Regions from separate parts of the Pseudoalteromonas sp. M8 genome, predicted to be linked through region 2. Evidence: predicted binding sites of a transcription regulator. Region 2 holds the regulator's gene; each other region holds the start of a gene.

Region 1 (6,006 bases), 1.7 Mb from region 2:
CGTGCTTTGCCAAAAATAAACGAAATAATCATAAAGGCGATAAACACAAAGAATAGAATTTTCGCCATACCTGCCGCAGCGCCAGCGATTCCAGTGAAACCTAGCACGGCTGCGACAAGTGCTAGGAATAAAAACATTACAGCCCAACTCAACATAACATTCTCCTTAGGCAGTTAGCTCTTGCAACTGCTTCATTTGGTCGTGACAAGCTTGCATTCTGGTTTGAATTTGCAGTAATACACTCTTGCATTTAGGTGGAAGATCTTTGCTTAATGCTTTATCAAGCTTGCTTAACACTTTGTCTTCCACTTCTTCTAGCTGAGAAATATAGGTGTGCTCTTTGTCGGTGCTCACCATACCAACCAACTTGGTGTACGATTCACGAATGTCGATGCTAAGCGCTGAATCTGTCTCAATTTCACCTTCGTCAATAAGAACAAATGGTTGTAGATCCGAGATTGCTTGCGCTTTATCTACAATCATTTGGTCAAATACGCGGTTTAATTCGATATTATCTAGCTTCTTTTTAGCTTCAGTGTAAAAATCAACACCACCATTTAATACTTTGATGAGCTCTTTTACCGGCCCCATGTCGTAATTTGAATCTGCCATAAATAACTCCTTTCGTTGCGATATTTAATAAGTGCATTTTGCAAATATTATTTTCTGTCCCTTTCACTAATGCAGATTAAATGCCAAATCATAAACCTTTATTATATAAGGCTTTTTAATCTAAGCACCTTCAGACCGGTGAAAATATTACAAACTAGATGTAAATTATTCCTGTGATAATTGCGTACTTAAGGTTGTGCTCCCTTTAGCATTGAAATCCATAGTCCTAATTGGGAAAGGAATTAAGATATCGTTATCAGCTAATACACGGTTAATGGTGCAAATTGCTTTGTGCCTGACCACCATAAAGCCCGGATCTGCTGGGTAATCTATCCAAAACCACACTAATAGATTAATAGAGCTGTCACCAAAAGACTCTGCATAGACATCTGTTTCTTTTTGGCTTACTACGAAATCAAGCTTGTTAATTGCCTCAACAATCACCTCTCGGGCTTGCTCTGGGTCGTCCGCATACGAGATACCAACTGGTACTTCTATTCTTCGCTTGCCAAGCTTAGTGTAGTTTTGTAACTCATTCTTAAAGAGAATTTTGTTGGGGATATAAGACAGCTGGCCATAAAAGTTTTCTACTAAGGTGTTTCTCAAATTGATTTTGCTTACCGTGCCAAAGCAATCCTTGGTTCTTATAATGTCACCGACCATAAAAGGTTTTCTGACCCCCATCACAAATCCAGCGATGAGGTTCTCGGTCATGTCTTGGAATGCAAAGCCAATAGCAAGGCCAATGATCCCCGCCCCAGCCAACAATGACATTACAGCACCTGATAGTTTTACTATATCTAAAGCGAAGAAAATCCCAATGGCAATAATAGAGACTTTAAATATGGAACTAATAAGTGAAGCCACTTGTTCTGTCTTTATTGCTTTTTTAATTGCCTTTGAAAACCAAATTGAAGATACTTTAGCCAAAACAGTGAAGAATATGAGTATCATTAAGGCTAGGATCATATTCGGTAGTAACTGCACACCGGATTCAAGCCAAGAGATTAACTTATCATTAATTAACGTCCAGAATTTTTCTAAATTCATAATCAAATATTCCTATTTAAGTACTCGACAAATCTAGAATGCAGTAATCATTCCTATTGATATTAATTAGCCGTTCATGGAAAAGGTAATTATTACAAACTAATTTACACATCTTCTCGGTAAATTCTTCCTTAAAACTTACTCTATAAAAATAAATCACATAATTATCAATAAGTTAAAGGTTGGCACAACAGCTGCAACAGATAATTCGACTACGAAATTAAAGGAGTTTAATTATGAAAAAGACATTAATTGCAACTGTACTAGTATCTTCACTTACTACTGCTTCAGCATTTGCTGCTGATAACTCTTGGGAAAAAGAAGCGAGTGACGCTTGGATAGACGGTAAAGCAGAAGCAACACTGCTTTTCAACGGTGAACTGAACAACTTTGACATTAACACTGATGTAAAGAACGGCGTTGTAGTGCTAACCGGTAAAGTTGAACACTCAGTAGATAAAAAGCTAGCTGAAGAACTGGTACTAGGTATCGATGGCGTAAAAGAAGTGAAAAACGACCTGACTATCGTAGATATGTCAGATGAGCGCAAAAAAGAGCGCAATTACGAAAGCGATAGCGGTTTTACTGACGCAAAAATCGCAACAGTAATTAAGTCTCGCTATCTGTTCGACACAGATGTAGATGGTACTGACATCGATGTTGATGTGGAAGGTTTAGTCGTAACATTAAACGGTCATGTAGGTAGCGAAGCAGAGCGCAAACTTGCTGTGCAAATCGCGAAAAACGCCAATGACGTTAGAGATGTAAAAGATAACCTTCGCGTTACCACAAAATCATAAGCCAATTTTGATTTGAGGGGGCTTTCCCCCTCCCATACTTATATTGATTTAAGGAGTAAAGATGAAACAATTAACAATTGCTGCTGCGCTACTTGCCTCTCTAGGTCTTGCATCCACAGCCGCTCACGCGGAGTCTGATTTTGGACTAGATGATTATAAAATTTACACAGGTATCGGTTATGGCCAATACTCTTTCCAATGGGAAGATCGTGAGAATGACACTTCATTCGACGACGACTCTTCTATGCTAAAAGCGTATGTGGGTACAAAAATTAATCCATATTGGAGTTTTGAACTTGCCTATGAGAACTTCGACGAAGCAAGTGACATTGACAACTCTGCTGAAATAGACGGTATTTCTTTATCTACACGTATTTCAGCTCCACTAAACGAACATTTCTCAGTGTATGCTAAAGGTGGTTGGCTTGAGTGGGATGCTGATATCTACGCGGATATTCCAGCTGTAGGTCGAGTTTCATCTAGCCTTGAGGGTGGCGACTGGCTCTATGGTGCCGGTGTTGAGTTTCACCTCAATGAAAACGTTAACATGCGGTTAGAATACACTCGCTATGAACTTGAAGACAATATCGACCCTGATATGGACGTAGCTGCCGTCTCTATCGAATATCAGTTTTAAGCAGTAATTTTGGCTCTATAGCCTCCCAATTATTTCCCCTTTGACTCAGTCCTGGCTCTTCCACAAGAGTCTGGTTTTGGCGCTACCACTTGGTAGCGCTTTTTTTGTTTTCAGTGTACGGCCTCCATATTGAATAATGTAAGTACTTTCTCGCTATTTCTTATTTTCAGGAAACAGAATTTAAAGGTAAACAACCTCTAGATGTAATAGTTGCCATTCAGTGCAAGAAATGAAATCTGTCAATTTTTCAAACTCTACACCCTGTAGGTTCTGCTATGTAACATTTACACCCTTCATTTCGCATCTACCGACAAACGATACCGGAAAACATTAACCTTATGAATTTAAACAACTTTCAAGTTGGCAAAGGGTTTGCAACCTATATAGTGAACTAAACGAATAAGGAGTAGTTTATGAGTAATCAAGCAAACCAAACACAGACAAGCAATACAGCTAAACCACAGCCAAATGGCCAAGACTCTAGCCATCCTGTTACGGATCAAATTGCAGATACATTGCATGCATCAGTAGATTCACTGCACGCTTCGGCATCTCGTACTGAAACCTCACTACGTGAAAAAAGCCATAATTCGAGTGAAGCGATTGGTGCCAAGCGCAAGGAGTGGGAACGTGCGTGGAATACATCAGGTGTGAAAAAGTATGCAACGGAAAACCCAGTAAAAACGGCTGGTATCGCATTCTCACTTGGTATGTTAGCAACTATGCTGTTAAGGAATAAGTAATCATGCAAGACCAAGCTCAAATAAGAGACCGTCAAGCAGCAGCTCACGAGCGCACTCCAGCGCTCGCTGAGCTTAAAGATTCTGTGTCTCTATTATTCAACAGCTATCAGCAAATCGCAGAAGCACAACTAAACCTATTAGGTGCTAAGTTTAGAGCTAATCTAAAAACCTTATGTATTGCGCTCGGGTTAATTCTATTTTCTCTAATCTTGACAGCAATGGTGTGGGGAAGCTTGCATGTGTTATTTGCTTACGCGTTAACCTACGCGGGACTAAGTTGGTTTGTTTCGGCGGGTATCGTACTGACTATCAATATCGCGATGATTTATTACCTAATCATAACAGGGCTGAAGCTCTTTAATAATAGTATTAACGACCTGACGTCTGGGTTTTATACCCCAGTTGCGAAGCAGGAGGCTAGCAATGACGAAGCTCGCTGAATTCATCACTGATAAGTTGCACCAAGAAGTGGTGATTGAGAAGAAAAAGCTCATTACCGCTAAACATTTTAATCAACTTACCCAAGTGAAAGCCAAGAAGGTATTCACCGGCGCGATTAGCTCTCCTCAAGGGTTGGGCTTCATGTTTATGTTTGGCGCACTCAGCGCTAAATATGGCAAGTTTGGCGCACTAAGAAAAATCGTACTTTTACAAAGAATAGCTCAAGGTATCATTTAACTCCTTGAGCTATTCTTTGGCTCTCTATCTAAACTAGCTTTTCTTTAATTTCTTTCAAATCCACAAGTGTAATTGGCTTTAATAACACTTCATCCACTTGCGACTCAGCCAACTTTTCCGGCTCTGGATCAAAACCACTAGCAATCACAATATGCTGATTAGGATCTTGTGCTTTAATTTCTCGAGCAAGCGTAAGCCCGGACTTATCGGGCAGACCTATATCCAGTAAAATCGTGTCAAAGCGCTCAGAACCAACAAAATGCTGCCAACAAGTTTGCGCGCACTCTGCCGTAACCACATTCACTTGCAGTGAATTAAGTAACAGCTTAAGCAGATTGCGTGTATCTGCGTCGTCTTCTACCACTAAAAACTGCAATGTGCCGCTAGCTTGCTCTACGTCATTGCTAGAAGCTACCAACACCCCGCTCAAGTAGTGTGTTAAACATTCTCCTAACTCAGAGACATTAACAGGTTTGCTCATCATATCGCTAAAGCCTAATGCCATTAACTCCTCTTTTGTGCCTTTTTGAGCTGCTGCTGTCAGTGCGACAACAGGTAAGTCAATACCACGCTCTCTGAGTGCAACAATCGTGTCTCGGCCATCCATTCTAGGCATATGCAAGTCCATAAAGACTAAGTCATACTTATCAGGGTTATCCTTTAGCATCGCAAGCGCTTCAATACCATCACCCGCAATTTCAGCGGTTGCGCCAGTTTGACCAATCAAGGTACGCATTAACATTTGGATCTCACTGATATCTTCAACGATAAGGATATGCCCTTTCAAATCAGATGGAAGCGAGTTATTAGCCGCGTTGTGGGTCTTATCAAGCATTAATGGCGCCAGAGTCATTTCATCGATAGTATCAAGGTCAATACTAAAGCCAAATTCACTCCCCTCTCCCAAAGTCGACTCAACCGCCAGCTCCCCCCCATCAATTTAATGAGTGCCGAGCTAATAGCCAAACCAAGACCTGCACCTTCGTCTGTACGAGTCGTAACATTTTGTACTTGTTCAAAAGGTTTAAATATACGTTTTAACTTCTCGCAAGGAATACCAATACCCGTGTCAATCACCTTGAATTCAAGTTTTGCATCCGCTTGTAGTGTTATCTCAACCTTCACAAAACCGGAGCTTGTGAACTTAATCGCATTATAAATAATGTTGATAAGTACCTGCTTCAACCGCGTCTTATCTACTTTTACATCCTGCGGCAATGGCGTTTTAGCCTCGATACTAAAACTCAAGCCTTTCTTAGCTGCGGCCATTTTAAACAAACTATACAAATCACTTAAAAAGCTACTCAAACACGTGCTTTGTTTATTGAGCTGTAACCGATTTTCATTTAGCTTGGATAGGTCAAGCACATCGTTTAGCAGATTAAGTAAGTGCTCACTATTATTATTGATAATAGAAAGCTCAGGCTTAACATTCTGCAATTCTTCCCGAGATAGGAGGAGATTAGTGTAACCTAAGATAGAAGTT
Region 2 (6,006 bases):
AGGTACTCAATATTATGGAAACCAAACGGATTAACGGCTTGATTGTGGTGAACGAAAACAACATTCCAGTTGGCGCCTTGAATACGCAAGATTTACTTAGAGCGGGGGTGCTGTAATGCAATTTGAAGATTTATATCAGACGATTTCAACTGAAGCTTGGGAAAAAGCAAAACAAATCAAATTATTAATTTGCGATATTGATGGCGTATTCTCAGATGGCCGTATATACCTTGGTAACAATGGTGAAGAACTGAAAGCATTTAATACCAAAGACGGGTTTGGTATTAAGGCCTTGATTGATAGTGGTATCGAAGTCGCCGTTATCACAGGTAGACATTCACAAATAGTTCAGCAACGCATGACTAGTTTAAATGTAACTTATATTTACCAAGGTCAAGAAAACAAGTTAGTGGCATATGATGAACTGAAGACTAAGCTCAACCTTAATGATGACGAAATTGCATATATTGGTGATGATGGCCCAGATCTACCCGTAATGGAACGAGTTGGTTTTGCCGTTGCCGTCAATGATGCACATCCTCTTGTTAAACATATCGCCCATTACACGACCTTGATGCCAGGTGGCTTTGGTGCCGTGAGAGAACTAACTGATCTTCTAATGCTCAGCCAAAATCACTTATTGACTTCCAAAGGATCAAGTACATGACCGTATTGCGTGTCATCTTACTCATTGTTTTCGCTTCTTTAATGGTATGGATGTGGTCGCCCATGTTTAATCCATCAGAGGCGGATCCAGCAAAAGAAGATGAACCGTTAGCTAAACCCGATTATGTTGCAACCACGCTTCAGCAAACGACCTATAGTGAAAATGGCTTATTAAACTATCAGGTAACTGCTGATAAGATGGAGTTGTATCAAGATCTTGGCTTTAGTCACTTTGAAAAGCCCATTTTCACCTTATATAACGGTGAACAGAATTGGCAAATAAGCGCATTAGAAGCAACCCTATACGAAAACAACACCTTGATATTAGAGGGCAATGTGTTGGCAAAGAATTTAACGCCTAACGCCATGATCACGGATATCAATGCCGATAATGTAAGAGTTGAAATTAAGCAAAAATTGATGAAGTCGGAACACCCTGTCGTTATCAACGGTCCTAGTCTTAGGATCACAGGTAAAGGACTGCATGCGGATCTACAAAAGCAAGTGATCGAACTCATCAACCACACAAAGACAATTTATTATGACCAGTAAAATCATTAACAAACTAGTTTTCATCGGCTTGCTTGCAAGTTCTACTCTAGCAATTGCTGCAGAACAAAATGAAGTCATTATTGATGCTGGCCGTCAGCAAGCTCAACTGCAAAGCAACATCGGTATTTTTGAACAGAATGTTGTTATTATTCATGGCAACAGAAAGATAAATGCCGATCGCCTAGAGGTCCACCGTCGCGCGGAACTTGGCATTAACAAGCAACTGCTTGTGGCAACTGGCAGCCCTGCCACTTTTAGCGAACGTCAACCCGATGGCAACTTGCTAGAAGCCAAAGCAAATGAAATCCGTTACGACGTAGCGAAGGGAACCCTAGTGATTTCTGGTGATGCTGAAATCAATCAAACTGGGCAAAAAATCAATGCTCAAGTCATCACCTATGACATTGAAAAGCAATTGATCAGCGCTGAGCGCTCAGACCAAGAAGACTCTCGAGTAAGAACCATCCTTGTTCCTGTTGATGACAAAAAAGACGCTAAAGAGAAAAAAGCGCAGGAAGAAGGTAACAATTAATGAGCGAGCTCAAAGCAACTGGTCTAGCAAAGAGTTATAAAGGTCGTCAGGTCGTCAAAAATGTTGGTTTAAGTGTTCAGGCTGGCAGTATTGTAGGCTTATTAGGACCAAATGGTGCAGGTAAAACCACTACGTTCTACATGATTGTAGGGTTAGTACCAAGCGACAAAGGCTATATTCAGATTGATGACGAAGATATCACTTTGTTACCGATGCACAGCCGTGCACGACTTGGTATTGGCTATCTACCGCAAGAGTCTTCAATCTTTAGAAAACTCACGGTCTATCAAAATTTGATGGCGATTTTAGAAACTCGAAAAGACTTATCTAAAGTTGAAAGAGAAGCTGAACTAAACGAGTTACTGGATGAGTTTAATATTCAACACATTCGCGACTCACAGGGCATGGCATTGTCGGGAGGCGAAAGAAGACGAGTCGAAATTGCTCGCGCTTTAGCCGCAAACCCTAAGTTTATCCTGTTAGATGAACCTTTTGCTGGTGTTGATCCTATTTCGGTGTTAGATATAAAGACAATCATAGAGCACCTAAAAAACCGTGGTATCGGTGTGCTTATCACCGATCATAACGTTAGAGAAACACTGGACGTATGTGAAAAGGCCTACATCGTTTCACATGGTGAGTTAATCGCTGCAGGCACGCCAGAACATGTTTTGGCAGATCAAACCGTAAGAGATGTCTACCTAGGCGAACAATTCAAGCTATAGTTAAGACGTAGTATTAATAACTGTTAAAAAGGATTGTTAGAGATACATGAGGCAATCATTACAGCTGCGCATGGGGCAGCAACTTACAATGACTCCGCAACTGCAACAAGCCATTCGCTTGCTGCAGCTTAGTACATTGGATCTGCAACAAGAAATACAAGAAGCATTAGACAGCAATCCATTGTTGGAAGTGGAAGAAGGTGATAATACTGACGGCGAAAACGCTGACCAACACAGCCAAGAAAAGAGCCGTGCTGACGACAATCAAGATTCAGCCGATGAAACGCAGGTTAGTGACTATGAGATAGACTCAGATACCGCCATGAGCAAAGACACTGTGAGCGATGACCTTGCCATGGATGTCACTTGGGACGAGTATATGAGTGCAGCGCCTGCTGCAAGCTCAGGTCCACTTCCCGATGACGATAATGTTTATCAAGGGGAAACCTCTGAATCTCTCCACGATTATCTCATGTGGCAACTCGAACTGACACCATTTAGTCCAACAGATAGAGCTATTGCGATTGCGATTATTGAAGCGGTCGACCTGTCAGGCATTCTAACACTGTCTTGCGAAGACATTTTAGAAAGCATTAATGACGAGAATAGCGAAGAGCCTATTGAGCTAGATGAAGTCGAAGCCGTACTCAAACGCATTCAGCTTTTTGACCCTGTCGGTATCGCAGCGCGTAGTTTACAAGAATGCTTATGCATTCAGCTCAACCAATTCGCCCCAGATACCCCATGGATTGCCGAAACAAAAATGATCCTGACAGAGCATATCGACTTGCTTGCCAGCCGTGACTATCGAACTTTGGCTAAGAAAACGCGCCTTAAAGAAGCCGATCTCAAAGAGGTCATGACGTTAATACATAGCCTTAACCCAAAGCCTGCGGCAAGCATTATTCATGAAGAGCCTGAATATGTGATCCCTGACGTATCGGTGAAAAAAGTAAAAGGTCGTTGGGTCGTAGAGCTAAATCCTGATGCTATGCCTAAAATAAGAGTAAATGACCATTACGCTGCGATGTCTAGAACGGCGAAATCCAGTACGGATAGTCAGTTTATTCGCTCACATTTACAAGAAGCAAAGTGGTTTATTAAAAGCTTAGAAAGCCGAAATGATACTTTATTAAAAGTTACCAATTGCATTGTGCAACAACAACAGGCATTCTTTGAACATGGCCCCGAAGCAATGCGCCCTATGGTGCTAAATGATGTTGCTGAAATGGTTGAGATGCATGAGTCCACAATTTCCCGTGTGACAACACAAAAATACATGCATACACCTCGGGGAATATTTGAGCTGAAGTATTTCTTCTCTAGCCATGTAAGTACGGAAAATGGAGGTGAGTGCTCTTCTACAGCAATTAGAGCACTTATCAAAAAGCTGATAGCTGCAGAGAATACCGCGAAGCCATTGAGTGACAGCAAAATTGCAGATATCTTAGCTGAGCAAGGAATTAAGGTAGCGAGACGTACGATTGCAAAATATCGTGAATCCCTAGCCATTCCACCGTCAAATCAGCGTAAAAGCTTGATATAAGACGTAAAACCCAAGAAGGAAAAATGCTTATGCAACTAAATCTAACTGGTCGCCATGTAGAAATTACTGACTCATTAAGAGACTATGTCACCAACAAGTTTGCGAAGCTAGAAAGGCACTTTGATCATATCAATAATGTGCATGTGATCCTTGATGTCGAGAAACTAGTACAAAAAGCAGAAGCAACATTACACGTAAACGGCGGCGAGCTATTTGCATCAACAGAGCATCAAGATATGTATGCCGCAATTGATGGCCTTATCGACAAGCTAGATCGTCAAGTTATTAAACACAAAGAGAAGCTCACTCGACACTAAGATGAAATTAAGTGAATTAGTGAACAAGGACTGCAGTAAAGCTGCGGTCCTTTTTAATAGCAAAAAACGTATTTTAGAATACATCAGCGAACTGGCTCATAGCCAAATTCCAAATACCAGTCAGCATGCTATCTTGGACGCCTTAATGGCGCGAGAGAAATTAGGCAGCACAGGGATCGGTAAAGGCATTGCCATTCCCCATGGTCGACTTGAAGGTTTGGATAAAATCCTTGCAATGGTGCTTGTCAGCGAGCAAGGGATCCAGTTTGAAGCCATAGATAAGCAGCCTGTCGATATTTTTGTCGCGTTCATCGTACCTGAAGGTGATAATCAACAACACCTGAAGACCTTAGCGGCGATTGCTGATACACTCAAAGACAAGTCTTTTTGCAAAATGCTTAGGCAAGCAAAAAGTGATGATGAGTTATATGCAGTGATCCAAGGTGAACTTGATGAGTGATGAAGAAAAAGGACTCGAGCTTATCATTATCAGTGGCCGCTCAGGCTCTGGTAAATCTGTAGCGCTTCGAGTATTGGAAGACTTAGGCTACTATTGTGTGGATAACATTCCAGTCAATTTGCTACCGTCTTTAGTCCGCAGTGTTTCGGACAATTATAATAAAATTGCAGTCAGTATTGATGTTAGAAACTTACCTAAAGAACAGGACGAGTTTAATGACATTCTTGAATACTTACCAGGCTTTGCCAAACCTACCCTGTTTTATTTAGACAGTGACGATCAAACCCTGATAAAGCGCTTCTCAGAAACACGACGTTTGCACCCTCTTTCACTGCATAATCTTCCATTAGATGTTGCGATAAAGAAAGAACGGGAATTGTTAGACGTGCTGATCACTCGCGCCGATTTTCTCATTGATACTACAGGCCTGAGCGTTCATCAACTTGCAGAAGATATCCGCGAAAAAATCTTAGGTAAAAAAGACAAACAACTCATTATTACCTTTGAATCTTTCGGCTTTAAACACGGCATCCCAAAACAAGCGGATTACGTTTTTGATGCGCGCTTTTTACCCAACCCACATTGGGAGCCTGAGCTTAAGCCGCTAACTGGCTTAGATCAGCCAGTCAAAGACTATTTGTCGAGTCACAGCATCGTGCAAAAGTTTACTTGGCAGATCCAAACCTTCGTACAAACTTGGTTACCACACTTAGAGCGTAACAATCGCAGTTATCTAACGATCGCAATAGGATGTACAGGTGGGCAACATCGCTCGGTATACTTAGCGCAAACCATTGGTGAACGTTTTGCTAAAACCCATCCCAACGTCAAAATTCGTCACCGAGAGCAAGAGGGTTAAATGTTAGAAGATACGTTTTTAATCCAAAACAAACTCGGCCTGCACGCTCGAGCAGCGACGGTTCTTGCGCAATTAGCAACCCAATTTGATGCCGAAGTGACCTTATATCAAGGAGACAAAAGTGCTGCTGCTGACAGCGTACTAGCGCTGTTGTTACTTGAAAGCAGCCAAGGGAAAGAAGTCCGAGTGGTTTGTGAAGGTCCTGATGCTCAGTATGCACTAGACGCCATTGGCGGACTGATAGAAAATAAGTTTAATGAATCCGAGTAATCGTCAGTAAAACAATAAGGCCTGATTCATTTACTCCCTGCTAATCTCCCCCTCCTCCGTAACCAAAGTGGTCTAATAA
Region 3 (6,006 bases), on a different replicon from region 2:
CAGTCTTTACTTGGCTTTATTGATAACTACAGAAAGCTCACGCATATTCCTGAACTTGACCTCCAACCGCTTGCGGTACAGACTTTATTTGACGACATTACACCACTGATAAAAAGCGACTTTAGTGACGCCAATATCACTCTACACTTTGACGTGACGCCCGCTGCGCTGAGCATTAATGTTGATAGAAAGATGATAGAGCAAGTGCTGCTCAATCTACTAAATAACGCCAAAGATGCCATGAAACATAACAGCCAAGAAAAAATAGTGACTATATCAGCAACGATTAATCGCTACGGCAAATGTGAGATCAAAGTTGCTGATAACGGGGAAGGAATAGAGCCCAGCGCACTTGAGAAAATATTCGTACCATTTTTTACCACGAAATCTCATGGCTCAGGAATTGGACTTGCACTCAGCCAACAAATTATCCATCGCCACAAAGGGCGGATCAGCGCAACCTCTGAATTAGGAAAAGGGAGCTGCTTTAGTGTATTGCTATAAGATAAATAACTAAAAATGGAGCCAACTCATTCACCATATCGTGTAGAGCTAGCTATAAACTTAGATTTCTATTTAGAACAATTCTTGATATTATCGCAACTCGTTGGGGAGTAGCCTGCTTCCAATGCTCGGAAGAGTTCGTATCAACATAATTGGCCAAAATGCCATGGTGCGGACACCTCTCGGTTGGCGAGACCATCGATATATCCATGCCTGTGGTCGGGCGTGTGGATATGTCGTGGACTCAAATCGCCCGACCGGAGCAATGTAAATGAATTTCGTCACCCTGCTACTGTTAGCATACGCCATGTCTACCGATGCGTTTGCCGCGGCAATCGGTAAAGGCGCCAGCCTAAAATCACCTCGGCTTACCGAAGCCATAAAAATCGGCCTCATTTTTGGTGTTATTGAAGCCTGTACGCCGCTGATTGGCTGGTTAATAGGACAATCTGCAGCTGGCTATGTCGAGGCTTGGGATCACTGGATTGCGTTTATATTACTGTTAGGACTTGGCGCTCATATGATTTATGAGAGCCTTAAGGGTAATGACGATGCGCCAGCACAGCACGCAAAGCAACCTTGGTTAAAAACCATTATCACAGCGTTTGGTACCAGTATTGATGCAATGGCTGTCGGTGTCAGTCTCGCATTTGTTGATGTGAATATATGGCTCGCCGCTTCGCTCATTGGCCTTGCCACCACCATGATGGTAACAATTGGTGTGATGATTGGGCATTCGGCTGGAAAGTTCCTTGGTAGTCGAGCTGAAACCTTTGGTGGGGTGATCTTAATCTGTGTGGGAACTTGGTTGCTATATAGCCATCTTTCGATTTAATCGCAAAAAGAGCGGTATATTTACCGCTCACTTGCTTATCCCTTTACGTTAGGGCTACTTGGCTTTTAAGCCTTTTTAATCGCTTTTTTCAGCTTTTTGATTTTTGCTTCATGCTTTTCAATCTTTGCTTTACGCGCTTTCAGCTCTTTTTTAAGCGCTTTAACATCGCTTTTCTTCGCCATAACTAATCTCCTTTGGTTGTTTTGCGAACACCTACTACCATAGCAAAGTGGCTGACAATATCAAACCACACTTGGACTACTGCGTTACTCTCCGTCTACGAGTGGTAATTTTGACCAAATACTATTTTTTGCAGCTAAATGTTAGTAAATAAATAGACCAATTCGATATAGTAAAATACTAATCATTTGTTTTATATATGATTTAATATTGGCTTAGTTGTTGCTTCTATAAGCATAAATCAAGAGAACGGAACCAACCATATGTCTGTACCATTAAAAGATAGACCTCTCGAATCCGTCAGGGAAGAGGTGATTGACCAGTTAATTCTAAATTACAGCCACGGTGAGCTTTCGGCTGATGCATTCGAGAGACGATTGGATAAAGCATACGACCTGAACGAACAAGAACAAATTGCAGCACTTAGTGCTGATTTACCGCTAAAGTCGGATGCAAGATATCACAGCGAAAAAGCTGCTCGTTTGGGTCCAAAATTTACCTCAAACGTAGATGGTTCGGAGGCAATAAGCATTACCTCTATACTTAGTTCCAACCATCGCAGTGGCGAGTGGATCGTACCTAAAGAGATCCACCTAAAAAACTACCTTGGCAGCTTGGAACTAGATTTTACCAACGCAATTTTTAGTCACCCTGAAGTACATATTTATATAGATTGCATTTTAGGCAGTGATGAAATCTTCGTACCAGACACAGTCGATGTCGTCACCGATATTCGTAATATTATGGGTTCAGTAGAAAACACAAGAAATACGCTTGCATCTGCAGGGCAGGTGAAACAGCGTCCACGAATTTATATTCACGGCAGAATGATTTTGGGTAGCATTGAAGTTAGTGTAAAGCGCTCGATGAAAGCGCAAATAAAGCAATTTGCCGACGGCCTTAAATCCCTATTTGGTGACGGCACGAAATCCAAAAGCTAAAGCTTTATAAAAAACCCCTTGGTTCAGGGGTTTTTTATTATCCGAATAGCAGAGTAAACTTTTTACTGCTCTACAGGAAAGCCTCTATCACGCATAAGCGCTTCAACTTCAGCGTCACGGCCTCTAAACTTGCGATACGCTTCTGCTGGATCCATTGAGTTGCGAACTGAGAATAGGTAATCCACTAAACGCTGTGCAACGTCTTTGTCGTAGAAGCCACCTGGCGCTTCAGCAAACGCTTCTGCTGCATCAGAAGTTAATACCTCAGCCCACAGGTAACCGTAGTAACCCGCTGAATAACCTTCCCCTGAGAATACGTGACCAAAGTGAGTCGTACGATGACGCATCACGACCTCGTCCGGCATACCTAGCGCACCTAACTGAGACTTTTCGAATGCAACAGGGTCGCCAATCTTGTCTGGATCTGTGGTATGGAAAAGCATATCCATAATAGCCGAACCAAGGTATTCAGTCGTCGCGAAACCTTGGTTAAAGGTTGCTGACTTCTTGATTTTCTCGATTAACGCTTTAGGCATAGGTTTGCCTGTTTTATAGTGAACTAAGTAACGATTGATCACTTCGTCTGTCGCCAACCAACGCTCCAATAACTGAGATTGGAACTCGGTGTAGTCACGAACACCAGAGTTTGAACTTGGATACTTCACGTTTGATGAAAGCGCATGCAGCGCATGACCAAACTCGTGGAAATAGGTTTCTGCATCTGACCAAGAAATTAAGGTCGCTTCACCTTCTGGTGCTTTCACAAAGTTCGAGTTGTTTGAGCTAAGCACATTTGTTTTACCATCAAATGTTGTATGGCTACGATATGATATGGCCCACGCACCAGAGCGTTTACCTTTACGTGCGAACGGGTCTAAATACCAAAGGCCGATATTATCACCAGTGGTTTTGTCTGTTACTTCCCAAACACGAACGTCAGGGTGGAATACAGGCACCGAGCCCTTTGGCACTTCGGTGAATTCAAAGTTAAACAGACGGCCTGCTACATAGAACATCGCTTCACGCAAATTATCTAGCTGTAAATAGGCTTTAACTTCGTTTGAATCCAATTGATACTTAGCTTGGCGAACCTTCTCAGCGTAGAAACGGTAATCCCATGGCATGATTTTTATATCATTGCCTTCAAGCTTAGCAATAGATGTCATGTCTGTTACTTCTTCTTTCACGCGCGCAATTGCAGCAGGCCATACTTTTTTCATCAGCGCCATCGCGTTTTCAGGCTTTTTCGCCATGCGGTCTTCAAGACGCCACTGCGCGTAATTATCGTAGCCGAGTAAGTTAACGCGTTCATGTCTAAGCTTGAGGATGTCAGAGATAATCGCTTTATTGTCGTACTCGCCACCGTTGTTGCCACGGTTATAGTAGTTGTTCCATACTTTCTCGCGTAACTCACGCTCTGTTGAGTAGGTTAAAAATGGATCCATTGATGAACGAGAGTTGGTGATCGCGTACATGTCCGCCTTACCGCGCGCTTTTGCAGCAGCCGCTGCCGACGCAACAAACGACTCAGGCAAACCTGACAACTGGTCTTTAGTGAGATAGACTACATAGTTTTCTTCATCTGCAAGGACGTTGTTTGCAAATTTAGTATGTAGCTTTGATAGCTCAAGATTAATGTCCGCGTAACGCTTAGCGTCTTCACCTTTTAGCGTCGCTCCATTGCGGGCAAAGCCGTTATAACGCATCCAAGTAATACGCTGCTCTTCTGCCGTTAGCTTTTTATATTCAGCGCCTTCGTATACCGCTTTTACCCGTTCAAAAAGCGCTTGGTTTTGGGTGATTTTAGAGCTGAACTCTGAAAACTTAGGCACAACTCGCGATTGGATTTCTCTAAACTCCGGGCTTGAAATATTTGCACTCCAAAGGCCGTAGTAGGTAAAAACACGATCTAAAGGAGCACCCGCTCTTTCTAGTGCAACAATGGTGTTCTCAAAAGTTGGCTTAGCTGGATTGTTGGCTATTGCTTCAATTTCTTTCAAATTATCAGCCATACCAATTTCAAGCGCAGCTTCTAAATCTTCAAGCTTCATTTTGTCAAAATGAGGAACGCCTTGATAAGGACCTGAAAACTCCTGCAAAAGCACGTTATCATATTGCTTACTTTGCAGTGATTTTATTGGTTCTTGGCTTTGGTCTGCTGTGCCCGCACAACCCGCAAGGGCTAAACATACAGCTGCACTTAATAATGTGATGGAAGGTTTGAACATATTGTTTCATCGCTTGTTGTTATCGTGGGATAGATATTACGGATCGTCTCTAAAAGTGCAATCGCTTTGCGGGAGAAACAAGGTTCCCTGCGATAGAGCAAAAATGCTAGTACTCATAGTAGCTTAAAGACACTAAAACTATAGTGAGTGGAGTTTTTTCATGGGTTGTTACAATTTACCTTGAAAATTTAACTAAAATCAGCCAAGTTAGTAAAAAACTGATCTGTAGGGAAAAATAATGGAAGTTGGTATTTTCATCTATGACGGTGCGGAGTGTTTAGATTTTTGTGGCCCATTTGAGGTATTCAATACCGCAAAGCGATTTATCGAAACCCCAATTAACGTCAGCTTTGTCGCGCCAAGTCATGTTCCTGTTACCTCGCGTGGCGGCATGAGTGTAAACCCCCATTACAGTATCTACTCGCACCCAAAGTTTGATTTGCTCATCGTAGTCGGCGGACTGCATCACCAAATTTGCAGTGATCACAACGTACTTAATTGGCTTGCAGAAACAGCGAACCATACCTCTCAGTGTGCATCTGTTTGTACAGGTGTGTTTTTATATGCCGAAGCAGGCCTTATTGATGGCAAGCGAGTCACCACCCACTGGCAGGATATCGACGATTTGAGAGAACAATATCCCTCTTTAGAAGTCGTTGAGGACGTAAGGTTTGTAATGGATCAGAATTTTACTAGCTCAGCGGGTATTTCGGCAGGTATCGATATGAGTCTAGAACTGGTGAAAAAGCGCTTTGGGCAATCGGTAGCAAGAAAGACCGCAACCCAAATGGATTATGACTGGCCTAGAAGTTAATAATGATGAGTAAACCCACCATTATTAAACGAAGGCCTCGCTCACTCTAGCCATTGTTGATATCTGCGAACTCTAACTCACTCACGCGCTTTTTCGCAAATACGACGACTTTATCGTATTCACTTTGCGCCTGTTCCAAGTGTGATTTACACTGCCCAGCTTGGTGCTCACGCGCATAAGTCTCTATTTTATCGAGCAGATCAAAGAGTGTTTCTGCAGCTAAATCACCAGCTTGACCTTTAAGTGCATGGCTGTACCTTGCCGAAGCGTCGCAATTACTATTTTTGATACTCAATCTAAGCTGTTGCATTTGATTTTCAGAGTCGTTCAAGAATAAGGTGTACACCTTTTTAAGTAATTCTTCATCTCCAGAGAGGCGCTCGAGCACGTCAGCTTCGTTTATCGGCATGCCCGTTTGCTCTTCTGCCACGCTTTCAAACGGGTGAATAAGCACAGAGTCATCATCCTTAGCATGCACACCTAGCACATCTAGCACGTCAAATA
Region 4 (6,006 bases), 1.1 Mb from region 2:
TAAGATTGTGCAAGGCGCACTTGAAACGTCAAACGTTAATGTGACCGAAGAGCTTGTAAATCTAATTGAGACACAACGCGTGTATGAGATGAACTCAAAAGTGATTTCAACGGTAGATCAGATGCTGAGCTACATTAATCAACAGCTGTAATTGGGTAGGGGGTATTATGCGTGCATTATATTTAGCCATCGTAACGGTCGCTGCATTATCTGGATGTAGTACAACACAAAATAAAAATGTGGTGCGTGACGATCCGTATTATGCGCCTATCTATCCCGAGGATAATCAAGCCCAAATGGTGGCAACAGGGTCATTATTTAATACGCAGTTCTCCAATGATCTTTATGCTGACAAAAAAGCGTTAAGAGTCGGCGATATTATTACCATCGTACTCAGAGAAACGACTCAGGCGACCAAAGCTGCAAATTCTGAGCTGGATAAATCCAGTGATTCGAGCTTAGACCCTGTGATTGGTCTTGGTGGCAATGCCATCAATATCGGAAAGGAAGCGATACAGTTTGGTGCTAAATCCAGTTCTTCTTTCTCTGGTGATTCGAAGTCTAATCAGTCAAATAGCTTATTCGGGAATATATCAGTCAATGTAACCCGAGTATTGCCTAACGGTAATTTAGTGATCCGCGGTGAAAAGTGGTTAACCCTCAATACTGGCGAGGAATTTATTCGCTTAGAAGGGTTGGTAAGACCTCAGGATGTGACCGCAGATAACACTGTTGAGTCTAATCGAGTGGCAAATGCCAGAATTCAATATTCAGGTAAAGGTGACCAACAAGAAGTGCAAAGTGCAGGTTGGTTAACGAGTTTCTTTATGAGCGCGCTGATGCCGTTTTAAGGTGCTGAAAATGAACAATATGCTTAAGAATATTTTGCTTATCGGTGCGGCCATTACGTTGGTTGGTTTTTCTTCTTTGGCTTCTGCTGAGCGAGTTAAAGACGTCAGTATGGTTGAAGGTGTTCGTTCAAACCAACTGGTTGGCTACGGCCTAGTTGTAGGCTTGCCTGGTACCGGTGAGCAAACCAGATTTACCGAGCAAAGCTTTAAAGCGATGTTGAATAGCTTTGGGATCACGATGCCCGCAAGCTTAAAGCCAAAAATTAAAAATGTTGCGGCTGTTGCGGTTCACGCAGACTTGCCACCTTTTGTTAAGCCCGGCCAAACCATTGACGTTACCGTTTCATCTATTGGTAGTGCTGGTAGTTTACGAGGCGGTACTTTACTTCAGACCTTTCTAAAAGGGGTCGATGGTAACGTATATGCAATTGCGCAAGGAAGTTTGATTGTTGGTGGTTTGGGTGCTGATGGTGCCGATGGGAGTCGAGTTGTGATCAATACGCCGACTGTTGGTCGGGTGGCAAACGGCGCGACAGTGGAGCGAGCGGTACCAAGTCCGTTTACTCAGGGTGATTACATTACCTTTAACTTGAATAGACCAGACTTTACTACTGCAAAACGCTTGGCCGATACTATCAATGGCCTTGTTGGACCAAATAGTGCAAAACCTATGGATGCAGCCTCAGTTCGAGTAATTGCACCAAGAGATCCGTCTCAGCGCGTTGCGTATTTATCTACGCTAGAGAATCTTGAATTCAAACCAGCGGATACCGCTGCGAAGATCATCGTTAACTCGCGCACTGGCACTATCGTTATCGGCAAAAATGTCAAGTTGCAGCCTGCGGCAATTACTCATGGCGGCCTTACCGTAACAATTGCTGAGCAGCAAAATGTGTCACAACCTAATGCGCTGGCGAATGGCGAAACAACAGTGACGCAGCAAAGCATTATCGACGTAAATCAGGATGACTCTCGAGCGTTTGTGTTTGACCCAGGCGTGAGTCTTGATGACTTGGTTAGGGCAATTAACCAGGTTGGCGCAGCACCTGGCGATTTAATGGCGATCCTTGAAGCGCTAAAAGAAGCAGGCGCGATAAATGGTCAATTAGTCGTCATTTGATGTTCCATTATTAATCAACTAGTTAGCCCCGCAATTGTGGGGCTTTTTTTTGGCTCGGATTTTGCATTTATATTTGTATAGTTATTAACGTCAAACAGTGCTGAGTGTATGAACACCGACCAATTGAAAAATCAAAGCTTTTTTGACCTAGGAAACCTTGATTCGATCCGTAAAGAGGCGCTGAAAGGTGCTGGCGATCAAGGTGCCTCAGATCAGGCATTGAAGAAGGCGGCACAACAGTTTGAGTCTATCTTTACGCAAATGTTGTTACAAAGCATGCGTAAAGCGAATGAGGCGCTAGAGGATAAAGACAGTCCATTTAACTCTAGTGGTGTCAAATTTTTTGAAGAAATGCATGATCAGCAACTTTCGATGCACTTATCTGAGCAAGGCAGCTTAGGACTGGCAGATCTGATTGTGCAGCAGTTGTCTCCTAACTCTGAAAAGTATAAGCCTGCCTCAGTAATGAGAGCTGACGGCGATATTTCCTTTAAAAAGCAGGCGACAGCGAGTGAGAGTGTGAATAAACCCGAACCGCAGGTTGTCAATGTAAAGGCTGATGCCTCAAGCGATGAACAAACAGGCTTTGGTTCTCCTGAGGAATTCGTCGACAGAATTTGGGAATACGCTCAAACAGCGGCGAAAAAGTTGGGCTTGAACCCTGCGGTAATGGTTGCACAAGCTGCACTGGAAACCGGTTGGGGTAAACACATCATCAGCAAAAAGGATGGTAGTAGCAGTTTTAATCTATTCAATATTAAAGCGGATAGCCGCTGGAGTGGTGAAAGCGCCAGAAAATCGACACTTGAATTTGAGCAAGGGTTACCGGTGCAAAAGCAAGCCGATTTCCGTGCTTATAAGTCGCTTGAACAAAGCTTTGATGATTATGTCAGTTTCCTAAAAGGTAATCCGAGATACGAGCAAGCCTTAAATAAGGCTGGTGATAGTCACGCCTATTTAAGTGAACTTCAAAATGCAGGCTATGCGACCGATCCGAATTATGCCAACAAAATTAAGTCAGTTTTAAAGCGTATTGATGTATCCGATTTCTTATCCGGTGCGCTAACAAAGGGAGTCAGATGAGATGTCATTTGATCTATTAAATATTGGTGCAGCAGGGGTTAGGGCTAACTCCGAGTTACTACAAACCACCAGTAAAAACATTGCTAACCTAAATACCAAAGGGTATATCCGTGAACGGACTGAGCACGGAACGATGATAGGTGGCATGGTTGGTCGTGGTGAAACGGTGCGTTTGATCAACCAATTTGCGCAGCAGCAATTAAATCGTGATATTTCTAATCAATCTTACTATGAGCAGTTTGTCACTGAGGCAAGCCGTGTTGATACGTTGTTTGCACAAGACTCAAACAGTCTGAGCAAAAGCATCAACTCGATGTTTAACAATTTACAAAGCGCGATTAACTTGCCTTCATCGACAACTAACCGCTCTTTATTTATGACGGGCGCTCAAGGTCTTGTTGATCAAATGGATAGACTGTCAGGAATAGTTGTTGATCAAAACAGTATTGTGAACGAGCAATTGGATATTTTCTCAGAAGAAGCTAACAACCTTGTTCAAAAAATCAGCGAGTTAAATAAACAAGTAGCGAGTAAATCAGCACTCAATCTGAACAATGTCGATCACAGTGTACTTAACGAGCGAGATCAAGCTATCAAGGAACTCGCTGAACTTGTAGATATAGAAACACTCGATGGTGAAAATGGCGAGAAGCTCGTATTTTTAGGCACTGGGGATGCACTTGTGATGCAAGGTGGAGCCTTCAATTTATTCGCGATGAAAGGCAACCCAGATCCTAACCATAAAGAACTAATCCTAGACATTAAAGATAAAAATGTTGTACAGCTCGAGTTAGATAGCGGCAGCTTGAAAGGCAAAATCGGTGGGTTACTGGCGTTTAGAGATGAAGTGTTGATCCCGGCACAAAACCAACTAGGTCAAATTGGCCTCGCATTGGCAGATGCTTTTAATCAGCAAAATAGATTGGGAATGGACTTAGATGGCAACATAGGTGGAGATATATTTAAAATACCTACCGTGGGTGGCTTTGCTTACAGCGAAAATACAGGCACCGCAGCGCTTACGGCAACACTTGAGCCTGGGCGCGGCAATGAGTTGCCAGCTACCGATTTTCAAGTTACTTATACCAGTGCAACAACCGTTGAAATAACAGCTGTAGATGCCAAAGGCAATCCTATCGGTACTCCGACGACTGGCAATATTGCAGGTGGAGTCATCACGGGAACCGGCGATTATTTTGGCTTACAAATGAACGTAACTGGTAGTGGTGCAACAGGTGATAGATTTCTTGTGAAATTAAATCAACAGGCTGCAACTGGGTTGGAGCTTGCAACTCAAAGACCAGAAGCACTCGCATTAGCGTCGCCAATTCGTACTGAAAAATCAGCAGACAATAATGGTACGGCGACCATTTCAGCCGGAGTCGTCACTGATACCGATCCCACGACCAGTGCGTTTACTGCAGGAACGCCGCCAACGTTGAATGATGGTCCTTATACGTTGACTAAAACAGCCAATGCTAACGAATATACGTTAACCAGTAATTCAGGTACAACGCATACCTTTACGGCTCCTGCGGATGGTAAAGATATTCTCTCTGGAGTGGGAGCAGCGCCTGCACCTTTTGATAATCTTGGCTTCACTTTCGATATCGAGGGTACACCGAATACCGGTGATAGTTTTGAGATTAGTTTTAATACTGGTGGTTTTGATGACAATCGTAATGGCGCGGCGCTCGATGGTCTGAAATCGTCGGATTTAGTTAGGCAAAATGTAGAGTCTACAGGTAGTACCGAAAGCCATAAAACCTTTAATGAAGCATATGCCGATATTGTCACAGGTGTAGGGGTTATTACCAATCAAGCGAAAACCAATGGCGCGGCATTTGAAGCGCTGGCTAATCAGTCGAGTGCATGGTTTGAGTCTCTATCGGGTGTAAACCTAGATGAAGAGGCGGCCAACTTGTTACGTTTTCAACAGTCTTACTCGGCTTCGGCTCAAGTCATTTCGGCAGCGAGAACTGTGTTCGATACCTTATTAAGTGCAGCGAGGTAATTATGCGTTTATCTCAAAATCAAATTTTTAATTCTAATCTTAATTCTATTTTGCGTAATCAGCAGGACGTGAATAAAGCAACACAGCAGCTGAACACGCAAAAGCGGGTACTGAGTGCCTCCGATGATGCTTCAGCGACTGCTAGAGCCATGCTTTTTGACGACCGGATCCAAGCAAACGATCAGTTTACCAAGAACCTGACTATGTTGTCTTCGAGATTAGATACTCAAGAATCAGTGCTTGAAAATATTAAAACGGCCATTGATAGCGCTTATACCAAGTCAATACAGGCAGGTAACGGTGGGTTATCTGACGTTGACCGTGAAGCGATTGCTGATGAGCTAGAGTCCATCCAAGATACTATCTTGGATTTAATGAACTCAAAAAGTGAGGATGGTAAGTTTATATTTTCCGGCTACCAAGATAATACTCAAACCTACAGCTTTGATTCTGCCACTGGAAAGTACGTATATAACGGTGACCAAGGACAGCATAAAATAAAAGTTTCTGAAGGGGTTGAAATACGCTCAAGTGATAACGGTTTTGATGTATTTGAAAGTGCAGAGAAGCGACTGAATATTACGTCAAATACAGGTGTGGTTTCTGGTGGAATTACTTCTGCATCGGTTTATGTAGATGAGCAAGCTGTGTTTGATAAGTTTCATAAAGCAAATTACAACGCCGATCCAAGTGCGCCTGTAGGTGCAAACACCTTTGACTTAGTAGTGACAGCGGGTACGCCAAATACTTACCAGCTTGAGCAGGGGGGAACGGTTATTTCAACCGGGACTGCAGAAGGCGGAACTATTAAAGTCGCTGGTATGGAGTTTGACTTCGCTGGTGCTGCACCAGGCCAAATAAGCTTTGATTTAGAAAAGCCCCAGAAGGAAAACATTCTAAATACATTAGAATCTATGATTACGTCATTGAGAGACCCC

Evidence for each region. Region 2 encodes sigma-54, which starts transcription at its own class of promoters, with help from an activator protein. Its sites were predicted from a motif close to GTTGGCACGNNNNTNGNNT; they were not measured.
Region 1: the regulator sigma-54 is predicted to act here: its motif matches at 1,844-1,862, upstream of GSF13_RS18660 (BON domain-containing protein).
Region 3: the regulator sigma-54 is predicted to act here: its motif matches at 1,729-1,747, upstream of GSF13_RS04770 (LiaF domain-containing protein).
Region 4: the regulator sigma-54 is predicted to act here: its motif matches at 2,020-2,038, upstream of flgJ (flagellar assembly peptidoglycan hydrolase FlgJ).

What each region holds. Positions count from the first base shown of each region.
Region 1 covers NZ_CP047240.1:3,075,089-3,081,094, forward strand. Annotated here, with positions in the region: gene GSF13_RS18645 (DUF1328 domain-containing protein) at 1-155, opposite strand, end outside; gene GSF13_RS18650 (PA2169 family four-helix-bundle protein) at 166-612, opposite strand; gene GSF13_RS18655 (mechanosensitive ion channel family protein) at 778-1,662, opposite strand; gene GSF13_RS18660 (BON domain-containing protein) at 1,899-2,462, shown strand; gene GSF13_RS18665 (outer membrane beta-barrel protein) at 2,524-3,099, shown strand; gene GSF13_RS18670 (hypothetical protein) at 3,513-3,842, shown strand; gene GSF13_RS18675 (hypothetical protein) at 3,845-4,282, shown strand; gene GSF13_RS18680 (hypothetical protein) at 4,266-4,520, shown strand; gene GSF13_RS24830 (response regulator) at 4,549-5,355, opposite strand; gene GSF13_RS24835 (ATP-binding protein) at 5,370-6,006, opposite strand, start outside.
Region 2 covers NZ_CP047240.1:417,640-423,645, reverse strand. Annotated here, with positions in the region: gene GSF13_RS07015 (KpsF/GutQ family sugar-phosphate isomerase) at 1-116, shown strand, start outside; gene kdsC (3-deoxy-manno-octulosonate-8-phosphatase KdsC) at 116-667, shown strand; gene lptC (LPS export ABC transporter periplasmic protein LptC) at 664-1,218, shown strand; gene lptA (lipopolysaccharide transport periplasmic protein LptA) at 1,208-1,750, shown strand; gene lptB (LPS export ABC transporter ATP-binding protein) at 1,750-2,475, shown strand; gene GSF13_RS06990 (RNA polymerase factor sigma-54) at 2,522-4,021, shown strand; gene hpf (ribosome hibernation promoting factor) at 4,051-4,338, shown strand; gene ptsN (PTS IIA-like nitrogen regulatory protein PtsN) at 4,340-4,798, shown strand; gene rapZ (RNase adapter RapZ) at 4,791-5,657, shown strand; gene GSF13_RS06970 (HPr family phosphocarrier protein) at 5,658-5,927, shown strand.
Region 3 covers NZ_CP047239.1:1,173,446-1,179,451, forward strand. Annotated here, with positions in the region: gene GSF13_RS04760 (ATP-binding protein) at 1-504, shown strand, start outside; yybP-ykoY riboswitch at 598-756, shown strand; gene GSF13_RS04765 (manganese efflux pump MntP family protein) at 776-1,339, shown strand; gene GSF13_RS04770 (LiaF domain-containing protein) at 1,783-2,460, shown strand; gene GSF13_RS04775 (M3 family metallopeptidase) at 2,523-4,688, opposite strand; gene GSF13_RS04780 (DJ-1/PfpI family protein) at 4,927-5,502, shown strand; gene GSF13_RS04785 (ATP-binding protein) at 5,549-6,006, opposite strand, start outside.
Region 4 covers NZ_CP047240.1:1,553,638-1,559,643, forward strand. Annotated here, with positions in the region: gene flgG (flagellar basal-body rod protein FlgG) at 1-151, shown strand, start outside; gene flgH (flagellar basal body L-ring protein FlgH) at 168-851, shown strand; gene GSF13_RS11630 (flagellar basal body P-ring protein FlgI) at 961-1,971, shown strand; gene flgJ (flagellar assembly peptidoglycan hydrolase FlgJ) at 2,080-3,054, shown strand; gene flgK (flagellar hook-associated protein FlgK) at 3,056-5,068, shown strand; gene flgL (flagellar hook-associated protein FlgL) at 5,071-6,006, shown strand, end outside.